Regions from separate parts of the Streptomyces sp. NPDC003943 genome, predicted to be linked through region 3. Evidence: riboswitches for the same ligand, from Rfam matches in the RefSeq annotation. Region 3 holds a riboswitch; each other region holds the start of a gene.
What was found. Region 3 has a riboswitch for cyclic di-AMP ahead of ACWEV0_RS13180 (M23 family metallopeptidase). Riboswitches for the same ligand answer to the same signal wherever they lie in the genome.

Region 1: it holds a riboswitch for cyclic di-AMP, as region 3 does, so the genes downstream of both, ACWEV0_RS12040 (transglycosylase SLT domain-containing protein) here and ACWEV0_RS13180 (M23 family metallopeptidase) in region 3, are expected to answer to the same signal.
Region 2: it holds a riboswitch for cyclic di-AMP, as region 3 does, so the genes downstream of both, ACWEV0_RS23215 (transglycosylase family protein) here and ACWEV0_RS13180 (M23 family metallopeptidase) in region 3, are expected to answer to the same signal.
Region 4: it holds a riboswitch for cyclic di-AMP, as region 3 does, so the genes downstream of both, ACWEV0_RS07495 (peptidoglycan DD-metalloendopeptidase family protein) here and ACWEV0_RS13180 (M23 family metallopeptidase) in region 3, are expected to answer to the same signal.

The regions. Positions count from the first base shown of each region.
Region 1 covers NZ_JBSGIW010000021.1:54,674-58,857, forward strand. The annotation lists gene ACWEV0_RS12030 (cytochrome P450) at 1-801, opposite strand, end outside; gene thpR (RNA 2',3'-cyclic phosphodiesterase) at 888-1,526, opposite strand; gene ACWEV0_RS12040 (transglycosylase SLT domain-containing protein) at 1,642-2,463, opposite strand; cyclic di-AMP (ydaO/yuaA leader) riboswitch at 2,468-2,625, opposite strand; gene ACWEV0_RS12045 (UdgX family uracil-DNA binding protein) at 2,992-3,678, shown strand; gene ACWEV0_RS12050 (hydrophobic protein) at 3,794-3,949, shown strand; gene ACWEV0_RS12055 (SDR family oxidoreductase) at 3,996-4,184, shown strand, end outside.
Region 2 covers NZ_JBSGIW010000059.1:27,482-31,665, reverse strand. The annotation lists gene ACWEV0_RS23225 (cytochrome P450 family protein) at 1-672, shown strand, start outside; gene ACWEV0_RS23220 (transglycosylase family protein) at 787-1,788, shown strand; cyclic di-AMP (ydaO/yuaA leader) riboswitch at 2,047-2,220, shown strand; gene ACWEV0_RS23215 (transglycosylase family protein) at 2,224-2,922, shown strand; gene eno (phosphopyruvate hydratase) at 3,162-4,184, shown strand, end outside.
Region 3 covers NZ_JBSGIW010000024.1:47,064-51,247, reverse strand. The annotation lists gene ACWEV0_RS13195 (helix-turn-helix domain-containing protein) at 65-664, shown strand; gene ACWEV0_RS13190 (DUF6126 family protein) at 682-831, shown strand; gene ACWEV0_RS13185 (tyrosine-protein phosphatase) at 852-1,691, opposite strand; cyclic di-AMP (ydaO/yuaA leader) riboswitch at 2,021-2,188, shown strand; gene ACWEV0_RS13180 (M23 family metallopeptidase) at 2,193-3,143, shown strand; gene ACWEV0_RS13175 (SGNH/GDSL hydrolase family protein) at 3,306-4,100, shown strand; gene ACWEV0_RS13170 (STM4011 family radical SAM protein) at 4,120-4,184, opposite strand, start outside.
Region 4 covers NZ_JBSGIW010000012.1:22,001-26,184, reverse strand. The annotation lists gene ACWEV0_RS07505 (MFS transporter) at 1-294, shown strand, start outside; gene ACWEV0_RS07500 (PP2C family protein-serine/threonine phosphatase) at 357-1,595, shown strand; cyclic di-AMP (ydaO/yuaA leader) riboswitch at 1,807-1,952, shown strand; gene ACWEV0_RS07495 (peptidoglycan DD-metalloendopeptidase family protein) at 1,965-3,038, shown strand; gene ACWEV0_RS07490 (aldo/keto reductase) at 3,123-4,070, shown strand; gene ACWEV0_RS07485 (PrsW family intramembrane metalloprotease) at 4,081-4,184, opposite strand, start outside.

The DNA of each region.
Region 1 (4,184 bases), on a different contig from region 3:
GTGCCGGTCGAGGAGGAGATGCAGCCAGGTGAGGGTGGTGGCGGTGGTCTCGTGGCCGGCGAGCATCAGGGTGACGAGTTCGTCGCGGATCAGCCGGTCGGTGTACTCCGGACGGGTCTCGCCGGCCTCGACGAGTACGTGCAGGAGGCCCGGCCCTTCGGGGCCGGCGCCGCCGTCGCGGGCGGCGGCGACGGCGTGGTGCGCCACCGCGTCAATCCGCGCCAGCTCGGCGGCGACGGCCGCCCGGGCGGTGGCGCTGTCGGCGGGCAGGCTCGGCATCGCGGCCACCACCTCGGGGAGGGCGGCCAGTTCGCGTTCCGTCACGGGGTCGAGGGCGTGCCCGGTGAGCGAGCGCCAGATGGTGTCCAGGGCGAAGCGCCGCATCTCCTCGCCGACGTCGAAGACCTCCCCCGTACGGGCGTACGCGTCCCAGCGCGCCGCGGTCGTCCGGGCGGCCGCGGCGATCCGCTGCTCATACCTGCGCATCCCGCGGCCGGTGAACTGGGCCTGCAGCATGCGGCGTTGGCGCTGCCACGCCTCGCCCGTCGCGGAGAGCACCCCGTCGCCGACGAGCAGCCGGGCCCGGTGCGAGCGCTTCACGTACCGGTCGGGGCGCACGGCGAGCACCTGCCGCACCGCCTCGGCGCCGGTCACCACGACGGTGGGCCGCTCCCCGATCCGCACCCCGGCGACCCCGCCGTGTGCGTCGCGCGCCTGGGCGAAGAGGTCGACGAGCTCTCCACCTCCGGCCCGCCACCGCTCGACGGCGGCGGCATCGAGTTCGGGCACTGCTACGGCCACGGGCTTCTCCTGACTCGGCGGGACCGGTGCATCACGCACTGTAGGAGAGCGGCCACGCGAGGCGACACCCCGCCTCTTCGGCCCGGTCAGCGGCCGCCGAGGGGCCCGCCGAGGGGCTCGCCGAGGGGCCAGGACTCGATGTCGCGGTAGCGGATGGGCGCGGGGCCGCGGCCGAAGTTGCTGCCGACGAGGTGCAGGCGCTCGGTGCGCCAGGTACGGCCGGTGAAGCCTCCGAGGCCGGCGGCGACCGCGGCCACGGAGGCCGTGTCGCCGCGGCGGGCCCGGGCCAGGGTGAGGTGCGGGCGCAGCGGGCGGTCCTCGAAGGGGATGCCGCACGCCTTCACGACGGCGCGGACGTCAGCGGCGAGGAGGTGCAGCCCTTCCAGGTCGCCGGCGATGCCGCTCCACAGCACCCGTTCGTCGAAGTGGCCGCCGCCGCGCAGCGTCAGTTCCAGCGGCCGGCGCGCGGCGGCGAGTTCCGCGAGCGCGGGTCGCAGCGGCGGGACGGCCGCGGCGGGGAGCTCGCCGAGGAAGGCCAGGGTGATGTGCCAGTCCTCGATGCGGTTCTGCCGCAGGGTCGGGTACGCCTCGTAGGCGGGCCGCAGCTCGCGGGCCAGCTCCTCCTTGGCTTCGTCGGGCGGCGCCAGGGCGATGAACACCCGGACGGTCGCGCTCCGGGAGTCCTGGGGTTCCTGATCCTGAGGCTCCTGCGACACCTGCGACATCTGCGATCCTTGCGGCTCCTGCGGCCCCTGAGGTTGATCCTTCACGCAGGACTTCGTACCTCTTTTCGTACCGCCCGGTCCATTCGGGGGGCCGGGCGGCACGGAAGAGGAACGGTCAGTAGGCGCCGAAGACGTTGTCGATGGAGCCGTACTTGGCGGCGGCGTAGTTGCAGGCCGCGGCGATGTTGGCGACCGGGTCGTAGACGTCGTCGGCGGTGCCGGCCACGTGGTACGCCTGGAAGGTGGGGTCGATCACCTGGAGCAGGCCCTTGGACGGGGTGCCGGCGACCGCGTTGGAGTCCCAGTTGTTGATGGCCTGCGGGTTGCCCGAGGACTCGCGCATGATGTTGCGGTAGATGCCGTCGTAGCTGCCGGGGATGCCGTTGCGGGCCATGACGTCGAGGGCCTCGCGGATCCAACCGTCGAGGTTGTTCGCGTACGTGCCGGAGCCGGCGGTCTTGGCGGTCTTGGCGGTCGTGGCCGCGGCCGGGACGGACGCCTGGACCACGGTGCCCGCCGCGCTCGCGCTCGCGCCGGTGAAGCGCGGGGCCGCCGGGGCCTGCCGGGACGTCGGGTCGACGGTCAGCTTCAGCCCGGGCCGGATGAGCCGGGGGTCGTGGCCGATGGCCCGGCGGTTGTCCTGGTAGATCTTCTTCCAGCCGCCCCGGACCGAGTACTTCTCGGCGATCCCGGAAAGCGAGTCACCGGCGACGACGGAATACCGGACCGGACCGGCCTGCACGGCCTTCCGTACGGCCGTCTGCGCCACGGCCTTTTCGACTGCGACGGTCTGGGCCGCGTGCGGCTCGGCCGCCACGGCGCCGGTCGCCCCGGCCAGCGGCAGGGCGAGTGCGGCGCTGCCGGTGAGGCCGGCGACGGCGAGGGAGCGAGCGAGCGGGGTGCGCTTGGGGCGTCGGTGCTTCCCGTGTCCACGCATGGCGAATTCCTCTCCTCCGCCTGCGAGGTGAGCTGTCGGGTTCGGGCAGGAGATGCCCGGCCGTGGCGCGCACGGCTTCACCCCTAGCCGTCCCGGGATCCCGGGACCGGCGGCAAACCTGGGTCCCCCGCTCCTGCCGGGCGAGTGTGGTGAGTGCGGTTTCCGGGCGGTGGCAGGATTCGGCGTTTCCGTCCGGTTGCGGCGTGACCGTATGCGAAAACAAACGACGAAAACAAGACGGAATTAGCGCACCGGAAATGACCTTTCCCGGAAACACAAAAGGATCATTCCGCTTACCTGGACCCGATTCCCCAACCCTTTTCGGGAGGTGCGGACTTGACGCCGCGCCAGCATCGGCCGAGCCGGGCGGACCGTGACCCGAATCACCCGCACCGACCGCGCCCCGCCTTATCTACTAAATGCACTCATGAGGCACCTCATCCGCATTTCTCCATTTGAATAGAATGGGTAAATATAGTCCGATTTGCCCGGCGTGATTCGGGGTAGCCGTGGAGTCGAGGAGGGCCCATGAACAGCACCCATGACGACGGCACCGGCACCGGCACCGGCACCGGCCCCGAGTCGTACGACGCCACCCCCTTCCTGCCGGCGCGCGGCGGCATCCCCGCGCACCGGCGTGCCGCGGCGGACTGCCGGGGCTGCCCGCTGCACGAGAACACGACCGGCACGGTCTTCGGGCGCGGCGACGCGCACGCGCGGCTGATGCTGGTCGGCGAACAGCCCGGCGACCAGGAGGACCGGGAGGGCGAGCCGTTCGTCGGGCCGGCGGGCCGGCTGCTGTCGCGGGCGCTGCGCGAGGCGGGCATCGACGAGGACGGGGTGTACCTCACGAACGCGGTCAAGCACTTCAAGTTCACCCAGGACGAGACCCGCAAGCGCCGCATCCACAAGACGCCGACCCTGCGCGAGACCCTCGCCTGCCGCCCCTGGCTGCGCGCCGAGCTCCGGCTGGTCTCGCCCGAGCTCGTGGTCACGCTGGGCGCGACGGCCGGCCGCGCCCTGCTCGGGCCGTCGTTCCGGGTCGGCACCGACCGCGGCGTACCCCGGCCGCTGCCGGACGGGGAGAGCGGGGACCTGCGGGTGCTCGCGACCGTCCATCCGTCCGCCATCCTGCGGGCGCGGAGCGGCGGGGACCGCGAGGAGATGTACGCGGGCCTGGTCGCCGACCTGCGGACCGCCGCCGACGCCCTGTGACCGCCGGACCGCCGGACCGCCGGACCGCCGGGAGAGGTTGAAGGGGTTACGGGCACCAGGGGCGGGTAGCCGCGCAGCCAAGCGCTACCGAACGTGTCACCGAAGGAGGCGCGTCATGATCGCCCTGCTCCTCGTCCTGCTGGTTCTCCTGCTGCTCTTCGGCGTGGGATTCGCCGCCCACGTGCTGTGGTGGATCGCTCTGGCCCTGCTCGTCGTCTGGCTGCTGGGCTTCCTGGTGCGCAGCTCGGGCTCCCGCTGGTACCGCTGGTGAGGCGGCACCGCCCCGGGTCCCCGCGTCGTGCGCGTGAGGAGCGGCCATGACGCGCAGCTCCGACGTCGTCACGTTCCTGGAGGGACTCGCCGTGCGGCTGAACGTGCGGCGCCAGTCGCTGTCGTTCGCGGGACGCACCGTGGTCGTCACCGGCGCGAGCGCCGGTGTGGGGCGGGCGACCGCGCGTGCGTTCGGGGCGGCGGGCGCGCGGGTGGCGCTGCTCGCCCGGGGCCGG
Region 2 (4,184 bases), on a different contig from region 3:
GGCTACCTCGCCGAGCTCATCCACAAGAAGCGGGAGGAGCCGGGGGACGACCTGATCTCCGGGCTGATCAAGGCGTCGGACCACGGCGAGCACCTCACCGAGAACGAGGCCGCCGCCATGGCCTTCATCCTTCTCTTCGCCGGATTCGAGACCACGGTCAACCTGATCGGCAACGGGGTGTACGCCCTGCTCCGCAACCCCGAGCAGCGCGGCCGCCTCCAGGAGTCGATCGCGGCGGGCGAGACGGCGCTCCTGGAGACCGGCATCGAGGAGCTGCTGCGGTACGACGGACCGGTGGAGCTCGCGACCTGGCGCTTCGCCACCGAGGCACTGACCATCGGCGGCCAGGACATCCCGGCCGGCGACCCGGTCCTGGTGGTCCTCGCGGCCGCGGACCGCGACCCGGCGCGCTTCGACGAGCCGGACACGCTGGATCTGGCGCGCCGCGACAACCAGCACCTGGGATACGGGCACGGCATCCACTACTGCCTGGGGGCCCCGCTGGCGCGCCTCGAAGGACAGACGGCCCTCGCGACGCTGCTGACTCGCCTGCCAGACCTGCGACTTGGGGCCGATCCGGCGGAACTGCGGTGGCGCGGCGGGCTCATCATGCGTGGCCTGCGCACGCTTCCGGTCGAGTTCAGCGCTTCCCACAAAACCGTCCGGAACTGACGGAGCGTCAATACTGTGATCTTCGCGTGATCTGCGCTGCATCGACTTGTGACGTGCGTTCGAATGCCGCTACGTTCACCCGCAGTCTCAGCAGTCACGCGAAAGGCACTCCGCATGCGCTCCGGGAACGGACGTCACCGCAGACCCCGCCAGGCCCCCGCGATCGTCGTCGCCGCGGGAGTCACCGGCTCGGCCATGGCGCTGCCGCTGCTCGCCACCGGCTCCGCCTCCGCCGCCGACGCACCGACCTGGGACCGGGTCGCCGAGTGCGAGTCGGGCGGCGCCTGGAGCGCCAACTTCGGCAACGGTCTCTACGGCGGGCTCCAGTTCACCCAGGAGAGCTGGGAGCGGCACGGCGGCCTCGCCTACGCGCCCAGCGCCGACCTCGCCAGCCGCGCCCAGCAGATCGCGATCGCCGACAAGGCCCTCGCCGCCGGTGACACCCAGTGGGCCACCTGCGCGCCGATCGCCGGCCTGAAGAACGACGGCAAGAAGCCCGCCGTCGACCCGGGCCCGGCCACCACGCCCACGCAGTCCACGGCGCCCGTCCACGAGTCGAACCGCACCGAGGGCCTGCCCACCGAGTCGGGCACGAAGACCACCGAGCCCTCGTCGAGCGCCACGACGCCCGCCGCGCCCACCACCCCGGCCGCCCCGTCGTCCTCGACCACGCCGACCACGCCCGCCTCGCCCACCACTCCCGTGACGCCCGGGACTTCCGGTACGCCCGATGAGTCCGGTGTGTCCGGTACGCCTGGTGCGTCCGAGACGGCCCCCGCCGGCACGGGCAAGCACCGCGGTGACGCCGCGACGGAGGAACCGGGCGAGACGGACAGTACGTCCGAATCCGGACGGCATGCCGCTCCGACCGGCGACGCGACCGGTGACACGGCTACGGACAACACGGACAACACGCCCAGCACGGACGAATACACCGTCAAGCCGGGTGACAGCCTGTCGGACATTGCACAGCAGAACGCCCTGCCCGGCGGCTGGACCGCGCTCTACGACGCCAACAAGAAGACGGTCGGCACCGACCCCGACCTCATCATCCCTGGTCAGAGCCTTGAGTTGAGCCTCGGGAAGACCGCGCCCGAGGCCACGCCTGAGGGGTAGTTAGGGACTGAATGTCCGGTTCTGTGCAAGTGAGACATGAGTCTCTCTTGCCGAACGGCCGTGTCACGTCCGCAAACTTTGCGCGTTTCGCCCCTCACCTGCACAAACGTCACCTGACGGAGTGCAAGTAGGGGCGATTTTTCCGGGTTGATGGGCTTTGAACTTCCCCCGGCGGTGTGTCTACGGTCGTGACCGCTCGCCACCGCGGGCCCCGCCGACCGGTACGCCGAATCCTGCCGCCGGACGCCGGGAACAGTCGTCGCGCAAGCGCCGAAGGCAGGAGCGGGGGACCCAAGGTAAGTGCCGGCCCCGGCCGTTGAGACAGACGGCCGACGACCGGCTTGGGGTGGAGCCGCGTGCAAGGACACGCGGCCGGGCAACTCACTCGCCCGAACCCGACAGCTCACCTCGTAGGCGTCGGTGAGGAGAACTTCCATGCTGCTTTCCGGCAAGGGCAAACACCGTCGTCCGTCCAAGGCCACCCGCGTCGTCACCCTCGCCGGTGTCGCCGGCGTCGCCGTCGCCGCCCCGCTGATGACCGCGGGCACCGCCTCGGCCGCCACCGCCTCCGAGTGGGACGCCGTCGCCCAGTGCGAGTCCGGCGGCGACTGGTCCATCAACACGGGCAACGGCTTCTACGGCGGCCTGCAGTTCACCAACTCCACCTGGGCCGCCTACGGCGGCACCGCCTACGCCTCCCGCGCCGACCTGGCCTCCAAGTCGCAGCAGATCGCCGTCGCCGAGAAGGTCCTGGCGGGCCAGGGCAAGGGTGCCTGGCCGAGCTGCGGCGTGGGCCTGTCCAGCGCCTCGTACGACGGCGGCTCCGCCGAGGCCCCGGCCCCGGCCCCGAAGCCGGCCGCGCCGACGACCACCACCCAGCGCGCCGCCGAGCAGCCGACCACCCGCAGCGAGAAGCGCACCGCGCCGAAGGCCGCGAAGACCGTCACCACCCCGACCGGCAAGAAGGTCGCCAAGGGTGACGGCGAGTACAAGGTCAAGGCCGGCGACACGCTGAGCAAGATCGCCCAGACGCACCACGTCAAGGGTGGCTGGCAGAAGCTGTTCCAGCTGAACAAGAACATCGTCCAGGACGCCGACCTGATCTACCCGGGCCAGCAGCTCCACCTCAAGTGAGCCTGACGACTGTCCCCCCGCGGTGACCCTGGAACGGGCCCGGAGCCTGCGCTCCGGGCCCGTTTCGTACCGATCGGTAACCGAGGTCTTTCGTCCCTCAATGCATGCCGTTGGGTCCTTTTTCGTCCCAGGGGGCGGGCGCCCGGCTGGCCGGAGCCCCCGGGCCGGTTAGGCTCTTGTCGCAAGGCGAACGAGACCTTGCCGCATGCGTCACAACCAGCGTCACATCCCAGAAGGAGATGCTCGTGCCGTCCATCGACGTCGTCGTAGCCCGGGAAATCCTGGACTCCCGAGGCAACCCCACCGTCGAGGTCGAGGTCGGCCTCGACGACGGCAGCACCGGCCGTGCTGCCGTTCCCTCCGGTGCCTCCACTGGTGCGTTCGAGGCCATTGAGCTCCGCGACGGGGACCCCAACCGCTACCTCGGCAAGGGCGTCGAGAAGGCCGTCCTCGCCGTCATCGAGCAGATCGGCCCGGAGCTCGTCGGCTACGACGCCACCGAGCAGCGCCTGATCGACCAGGCGATGTTCGACCTGGACGCGACCGAGAACAAGGGCTCGCTCGGCGCCAACGCCATCCTCGGCGTCTCGCTCGCCGTCGCGCACGCCGCCTCCGAGGCGTCCGACCTCCCGCTCTTCCGCTACCTGGGCGGCCCGAACGCGCACCTGCTGCCCGTTCCGATGATGAACATCCTGAACGGCGGCTCGCACGCCGACTCCAACGTGGACATCCAGGAGTTCATGATCGCCCCGATCGGCGCGGAGTCCTTCTCCGAGGCCCTGCGCTGGGGCACCGAGGTCTACCACACCCTCAAGAAGGTCCTGAGGGACAAGGGTCTGTCCACCGGCCTCGGCGACGAGGGCGGCTTCGCCCCGAACCTCGGCTCCAACCGCGAGGCCCTCGACCTCATCCTCGAGGCCATCAAGCAGGCCGGCTACGTGCCCGGCAAGGACGTCGCGCTCGCGCTCGACGTGGCCGCCTCCGAGTTCTACAAGGACGGCTCGTACGAGTTCGAGGGCAAGGCCCGCTCGGCCGCCGAGATGACCGAGTACTACGAGGAGCTCGTCTCCGCGTACCCGCTCGTCTCCATCGAGGACCCGCTGTTCGAGGACGACTGGGCCGGCTGGAAGGTCATCACCGAGAAGCTCGGCGCCAAGGTGCAGCTCGTCGGCGACGACCTCTTCGTCACCAACCCGGAGCGCCTCGCCCGCGGCATCGAGGAGGGCACCGCCAACGCCCTCCTGGTCAAGGTCAACCAGATC
Region 3 (4,184 bases):
GAGCGGGGTTTGCCTCTGAGGCAAGAAAGTTGCCTCAGAGGCACAAGCCTGGCGCAATGGACACATGGACCACGTCACCGACGCCGTACCGGACGTCGCCCCCCAGCTGCGGGCCCTGCGCCGGCGGCGCGGGCTCACCCTGGAGGCGGCCGCCCAGCGCGCCGGACTCTCACCGGCCCATCTGTCGAGGCTCGAGACGGGGAACCGGCAGCCCTCGCTGCCGATGCTGCTCGCGCTCTCCCGTATCTACGGTACGACGGTCTCCGAGCTGCTCGGCGAGGCGCCGCCGGAGCGCGACCCGGTCGTCCGGGCCGGGCGCTCCGAGCCGGTCGAGGCGGACGGCTGGATCTACCGCCAGGCCGGCGGCGCCGGGCGCGCCCTGCAGTGCCTGCGGGTCCACGTCCCGTACGCCACCCGCGCCGACATCGTGCGCGTCCACCCCGGCGAGGAGTGGATCCACGTCCTGGAAGGCAGGGTGCGGCTCGCGCTCGGCGAGGCGGTGCACGTCCTCGATCCCGGGGACAGCGCCCACTTCGACTCGCTCACCCCGCACCGGATCGGTGCCGCCACCCAGGCCGGGACGGAGCTGCTGTTCGTCCACACCCTGATGCAGAGCCCCGTCGCCGAGCTGTGCCTCGGCGACGGGACCCCGCACCGCCGCTAGGTCTAGAAAGGACCGACATGTCCGAGAAGTCCGTACCGGTCACCGGCGAGGAGCGCGGTGAGGGCAAGTTCCCCAAGGGCCTGGTGCTCCGGCTCTTCGCCTATCTGGTCGCCGGCCATCTCTTCGCCGCCTTCCTCTACCTGCTCTTCGCGATGGGGGCGAAGTAGCGGGACCGGAACCGCGGACCCTACGCCTCCGTGAGCATCCGCTCGCGCAGCCGCTCCCGGGTCTCCGGGGCCAGCTTCAGGCCCTCGGCGAGATAGGCGTCCACCGAGCCCCAGGTCGCCTCGATCGCCTCGAAGGCGGCCTGCAGGTACTCCACCCGCGCGTCGAAGAGCGGCGCGAGCAGCTCCATCACCTCCGGCGACATGGCGTCCGGGGCGGTGGAGCTGCGCTGCACCTTGTAGCGGCGGTGCGGGGCGTTGGACTTCAGGTAGTCCGCCTCGATCGCCTCCCGCTCGACGCCGAGCGCGAGCAGGGATATCGCGATCGCCAGACCCGCGCGGTCCTTGCCGGCCGCGCAGTGCATCAGGACCGGGACGCTGTCCTCGGCCATCGCGTGCAGGATCCGGCTGTGCTCAGCCGTCTTCTCGACAATCATCTTCCGGTACGAACCGGACATCCGGGCCGCGGCCTTGCCGTCCGCCAGGAGCTCGCGCAGCTGCGCCAGGTCGCCCGTGCGCACCAGCTTCCAGAACTCCTTGCCGTCGGCCGGATCGCTCAGCGGGATGTTCACGTTCCGTGTCCCCGGAAGGTCCACGTCCGGTCCCTCGACCTTCCGGTCCGCGTCGTTGCGGAAGTCGAACACCGTGTGCAGGGCCAGGGTGGTGAGGAACGCGGTGTCCTCCGGGGTGGCGTGCGCCAGGTGACCGCTGCGGAAGAGGCGCCCGGGGCGCACCTCCCGGCCGTCCGTGGTCGGCAGCCCGCCCAGGTCACGGAAGTTGCGTACGCCGGCGAGCTCGGGCTCGGTGGTCGCTTGCGTCAAGGTTGCTCCTGGTCTCTCGAGATCGGCTCCTGGGGCAATCATCCAGGGTCGACCGCCCCCGGCATACCCCCTCGGGCGGGAATGGGCGATCTGTCCGTATTGCGGGTTTGGTGATAACGCGCCCTGGTTGCAGGGGAGATGGGAATCGGAGCGTGAGCAGCGTCATAAACGTGACGGACCGTGGCTGATCGTCTTTTTCAAATTCCCTCGCGGAAAGGGAAATCGAGGGTCCGTCATCGACGCAGGGTGACCGGAATTCCGGCCGGATATCGCTCGATCAAGAGTGGCCGAAAAACCGTGGCTTGTTCCCGTCGACCCGGCTCGTCTAGCGTCGCGCTCAATCCGGACGGACCGCCGAATCCTGCCGCCGCCCGGAATCCGCACCCATCCGTGTCAGGCAGGAGCGGGGGACCCAGGTACTTTGCCGATCCCTCGATGCAGCACCCACGAAGGACGGCTCGGGGTGAAGCCGCGACCACGCGGCCGGACATCTCCAGTCCGAACCCGACAGCTCACCTCGCAGGCGACGGAGAGGAACTCGCCATGCCCGCGAAGGGTAAGCACCGCCGTCCCAAGGCCAACCCGATCAGCCGCGGGTTCGTCGCCGCCGGCGCGGGTGGCGCCGTCGTCGCGCTCCCGCTGATCGGCGCGACCGGCGCCCACGCCGCCGAGCAGGCCGCCCCGACCGTGACGCCCCAGCGGGTCGCCGCCGTGGCCCCCGCCGCCGTCACTCCCGCCGCCGTCACTCCCGCCCAGGCCCACGCCGCCGCCCCGGTCTCGTACACCGTGGTCCGCGGCGACTACCTGTCGAAGATCGCCACCGACCACCACCTGGCCGGCGGCTGGCACAAGCTCTACCGCGACAACCGCCAGGTCATCGGCGAGAACCCCTCGCTGATCCTGCCCGGCATGAAGCTGACCCTCGGCGCCAAGAGCCACGCCAAGGCCCACCCGGCGAAGGCCCACCCGGCGAAGGCCCACGCGGCCAAGGCCGGCGGCGAGCAGCGCGCCTCGCGCAGCGCCGAGCGCTCCGCCGCGACCACCTCCGCTCCGGCCGCCGCCCCGGCTTCGGCCGCGACGACCTCCTCCTCCGGCTGGGTCGTCCCGCTCAACGGCGGCATCTCCACCCCGTACAAGCAGCCGGGCTCCATGTGGTCCTCCGGCTACCACACGGGCGTCGACTTCATCGCCGACACCGGCACGGCCGTCCACGCCGTCGGCCCCGGCACCGTCTACTCCGCCGGCTGGGGCGGCGCCTACGGCAACCAGATCGTCATCCAGCACGCCGACGGCACCTTCTCCCAGTACGGCCACCTCTCCTCGATCTCGGTGAGCGCCGGCCAGACCGTCACCGGCGGCCAGGTGATCGGCCTCTCCGGCTCGACCGGCAACTCCACCGGCCCGCACCTCCACTTCGAGATGCGCACCGGGCCGGACTACGGCTCCGACATCGACCCGCTGGCCGCGCTGCGCCAGCACGGCGTCAACATCTGACGCCGCTGACGAAACGTCAGTGACGAGGCCCCGGCACGAGCACGTGCCGGGGCCTCGCTTATTCCTCATTGGCGCGATCTTTACCAGGTGGCATATGTCACCCGCCGTCAACCCCTCCTTACGGTCGCGTAGGTCACATCCATAAGGGAAAGATGAGTTCCCGTGGCAGACGATTCGAGATCACGAGACAAGAACGCATTCGGGTCGTACGCGGCGATCGGTGACAGCTTCACCGAGGGCGTGGGAGACCCCGGGCCCGACGGGAATTTCGTCGGCTGGGCGGACCGATTCGCGGTCCTGCTCGCCGACCAGCTGCCTGAGCACGACGCCTTCCGCTACGCCAACCTGGCCGTACGGGGGCGCCTTCTCGACCAGATCGTCACGGAACAGGTCCCACGGGCGAAGGAACTCGCCCCGGACCTGGTGACCTTCTGCGCCGGGGGCAACGACATCATCCGCCCCGGGACCGACCCCGACGACGTCGCCGAGCGTTTCGAGCGCGCCGTCGCCGACCTGACCTCCGCCGTCGGCACCGTCATGGTGACGACCGGCTTCGACACCAAGGAAGTGGCGCTCCTCAAGCACCTGCGCGGCAAGATCGCCACGTACAACGGGCACGTCCGGGCCATCGCCGACCGCTACGGCTGCCCCGTGCTCGACCTGTGGTCGCTCAGGTCCGTCCAGGACCGCCGCGCCTGGGACGAGGACCGGCTGCACCTCTCGCCCGAGGGCCACACCCGGGTCGCGCTGCGCGCCGCCCAGGTCCTCGGCCTGCCGGTGCCGGCCGACCCGGAGCAGCCGTGGCCGCCGCTGCCGCCGCGGGGCGCCCTCGAGGTCACCAAGGACGACATCCACTGGGCCAAGGAGCACCTGGTCCCGTGGATCGGGCGCCGGCTGCGCGGCGAGAGCTCCGGCGACCACGTCGAGGCCAAGCGCCCCGACCTGCTGCCGCTCTGATGCCGCTGCAGACGCCCCTCTAGGGGGCGTCCCGCCATGCCGTGTTCGCCGGGACGCGTTCCAGGACGCCCCCGGCGAACACGT
Region 4 (4,184 bases), on a different contig from region 3:
GTGGCGAACGCGGTGCTCTACCCGTACGAGATGGACACGGTCGTGGCCCTGTCCCGGGGGCGCTGGGTCGCCACCCACTACGGGCTCTACAACACCGTCTGCGGGATCGGCATCACGCTCGGGAACCTGGGCACGGGCGCCCTGCTCGATGTGACGGGCTGGTCGGCGGCGCCCTGGCTGGTGCTGTGCGCGGTCGGGCTCGGGTGCGCGGCGGCCATGGCGGCGCTCGCGCGGAGCGGGCGGCTCGCCGTAAGCCAACCGGCCGAGGAGGAGTCGCCGAGCCGCGGGGGGTGACCGCACCCTGGGGAGGGCGCGGATACCGTCCGCCGCCCGCAACCGGGACCAGGGAGCACAGGGTGGCGCGAGCGGCGGCGCGGCGCGGGCGGGGCGACACCCCCAGGGGTGACCCCGGCGCGTACCGGGGCAGCCGGCGGTTCCTCCGTGCGCTGCCGCCGCTGCTGATCGTGGGCGGGGTGCTCTACGACCTGGCGACCCCGTCCACCTTCACGGCGGCGCCGCTGTACTCGGCGGCGCCGCTGATCGCCGCGCCCTTCTTCTCGACCCTGACGACGCTGCTCACCGGCGTCGCCGCCGTGCTCGCGAGCATCGGCCTGCACCTCTACAACCGGACCGCCGACACCATCCCCTCGTTCACGGAGACGCTGACCGTCGTGACGGTCGCGGCGCTCGGCCTGCTGATCAACCGGGTGGTGCGGCGCAGCGGCGAACGGCTCGCCTCGGCGCGGGAGATCGCGGAGACCGCGCAGAAGGCGGTGCTTCCGGCGCCCGCCGAGCGGATCGGCGGCCTGCGGGTCGCGGCCCGGTACGAGGCGGCGCGGGCGGACGCGTTCATCGGCGGCGATCTCTTCGCGGTGCAGGACACCCCGCACGGGGTGCGGCTCGTGGTCGGTGACGTGCGCGGCAAGGGGCTCGACGCGGTGGAGGCGGTCGCGGTCGTCATCGGCGCCTTCCGGGAGGCGGCCGAGCAGGAGGCGAGCCTGGAGGGGGTCGCGTCGCGGCTCGAACGGGCGCTGGCCCGGGAGGGCGTTCGGCGAGAGGGCCTCGACGCCTTCGAGGGGTTCACGACGGCGGTCCTCGCCGAGATCCCGCGTGCGTCGCGGGGCGGGGAGCGGCTCGTACGGGTGGTGAACCGCGGCCATCCCGAGCCGCTGCTGCTGTACGAGGACGGGGGCGTGACGCCGCTGCGGCCGGGCGAGGCGGCGCTGCCGCTGGGGATGGGGGACCTCGGGGTGTGGCCGGACCGGGCCGACGAGTCGCCTTTTCCGCCGGGCGCGACGCTGCTGTTCTACACGGACGGCCTGTCGGAGGCGCGGGACGCGGCCGGGGTCTTCTACGACCCGGGGGCGCGGCTGGCGGGGCGGATCTTCCCGGGGCCGGAGGAGCTGCTCGACGCGCTCGTGGCGGACGTGCGCCGGCACACGGGCGGGGGCTCGACGGACGACATGGCGCTGCTCGCGGTGAGCCGGCCGGCGGTGGGGCAGCCGGAGCGGCGGCGGACGATGCCGGTGGTGCCGCCGGTGGGCCCGCCGGCCGTCCCGCCCGGGCTGCCGACGACGGACGCGGAGGGTTCATGACGGGGTGTAGTCGACAGGTCTCCCTCCGATAACAATTGACGTAACGTCAGATAGTTGCTGTGATTCCGGCCGCTTCTGAAGGGGGCTCAACTCGGGCGATTCCCTCCCAATTCAGCGAATGATCAAGGGGGACGGCTTGGAATCGGGTGCCCGTGTCTATTAACGTTCGATAACGCAGCGCGGTCGTCCCAGCCGTCGCAAGAGGCGGCACCGTGCGCACGCGCCGAATCCCGCAAGGGAACCGGGGAACCACCACTTGGGGTGAATCGGGCCCCGCCGCACCCGTGCGGCACGTCCGTAGGAGACCTTCCTGCTCCGAACCCGTCAGCTAACCCGGTAGGCGAGAAGGAAGGAAAGGAGAGCGCCTCCGTGGCCTCCAACACCCCCGCTCCGCATACCCCCTTCGCCTCCTACGACGCCCCTGGCGCGGGCGGCACGGACGGGGCGGCCGAGGAGTGGAACCCCACCGAGGACTCCCTGCGGGCCCAGAGCCGTTCCGGCGGGCGCCACCGCGTGGTCAAGCAGCGCTCCAACTTCGCCCGCTCCTCCACCGTCCTCGGCGTCGGCGTCATCGCCGCCGTCGGCGCCGGCGGTCTCGCCACCGCCCAGCAGAAGCCGCCGGTCGCGATCTCCCTGCCGGACCTGCCGGACGTCGACCTGCCCGACGCGAGCGAACTCCCCGGCGTCGGCGAGCTGATCGGCCACGACGCCCACACCGACTCCGCCGGAAACGGCAACACCCAGCCGCTCACCGCCCTCACCTACACCACCGCCGAGGACGAGGGCGCCGGCGCCACGACGCAGACGTCGGCCGACGCCGGCGAGGCCCTGCGCGCCCGCATCCTCCAGCAGGCCGAGCAGCAGCAGGCCGCCGCCGACGCCGCCGAGAAGGCGACGGCGGAGAAGGCCGCCGCCGAGAAGGCGGCCGCCGAGGCCGCGGCCAAGGCCGACGCGGCGGAGCAGGCGGCCGCCGAGGCGAAGAAGAAGGCGGAGGAGGAGGCCGCGGCGAAGGCCGAGGCCGAGCGCCTGGCCAAGCTCGCCGCCAGCTACTCCCTGCCCACCTCCTCGTACACGATCACCTCCACCTACGGCGAGGCCGGCTCGATGTGGTCCTCCGGCTACCACACCGGCCTGGACTTCGCCGCCCCCACCGGCACCCCGGTCAAGGCCGTCCACAGCGGCACCGTGAAGTCGGCCGGCTGGTCCGGCTCCTACGGCTACCGGATCGTCCTGGAGCTCGAGGACGGCACCGAGGTCTGGTACTGCCACCTCTCCTCCATGACGGTCGCCGTCGGCCAGTCCGTCTCCACCGCCGACACCATCGGCCGCGTCGGCGCCACCGGCAATGTCACGGGCCCCCACCTCCACCTGGAGATCCACACCGCCTCCGGCGACCGCATGGACCCGGGCGCCTGGCTGCGCTCCAAGGGCCTCGACTACTGAGCCGGGCCCTTCAGGACCGGCCGACCGGCAGCCGACCGGCAGCCGACCGGAATAGGCCCGGCGGTGCGGAGGGTTGATCACCCCATGACCTCTCTTCGCCAGCTGGGCTCTTCCGATCTGCACGTCTTCCCGCTCGCCCTTGGCGGCAACGTCTTCGGCTGGAGCGCCGACGAGGCGCAGTCCTTCGCCGTCCTCGACGCCTACGCGGCCGCCGGCGGCAACTTCGTCGACACCGCCGACGTCTACTCGGAGTGGGTCGAGGGCCACGAGGGCGGCGAGTCCGAGACGGTCATCGGCCGCTGGCTCGCCTCCCGCGGCAACCGCTCCGACGTCCTCGTCGCCACCAAGGTCGGTGCCCACTCCCGCTACAAGGGCTTGAGCGCGCCCACCATCAAGGCCGGCGCCGAGGAGTCGCTGCGCCGCCTCGGCACCGATTACATCGACCTCTACTACACGCACTTCGACGACGAGTCCGTGCCCGTGGAGGAGATCGTCACCGCCCTCGACCAGCTGGTGAAGGACGGCAAGGTGCGGGCCGTCGCCGCCTCCAACATCTCCCCGGAGCGGCTGCGCGCCTCCCTCGACTTCGCCGAGGCCGAGGGTCTCGCCCGCTATGTCGCCCTCCAGCCGCACTACAACCTGGTCTCCCGCGACACCTACGAGGGCCCGCTCCTGGAGACCGCCGAGCAGGCCGGGCTCGCGGCCGTCCCGTACTTCGGTCTCGCCGCCGGCTTCCTCACCGGCAAGTACCGCCCCGGCGTCGCCGTCTCCAGCGTCCGGGCCGCCGGCGCTGCCAAGCACCTGGACACCGAGCGCGGCCGGAAGGTGCTCGCGGCCCTGGACGCCGTCGCCGAGGCGCATGACGCCGAGGTCGCCTCGGTCGCCCTCGCCTGGCTGGCCGCTCGTCCTACCGTCGTCGCCCCGATCGCCTCGGCCCGCACGGTCGAGCAGCTCCCGGCGCTCCTCGCCGCCACCGAGCTGAAGCTGACGGACGCCGAGCTGGCCGTCCTCACCGAGGCCTCGGCCCGGTAGGAACCTGGACCTAGCTGCGGTACGGGTTGTAGCCGCCGTAGTCCAGGTACTGCGGCGGCGCCCATACCCGGCCGGTCGCCCGGGCCGCGTACGACAGCGCGGGCGAGGCGACCG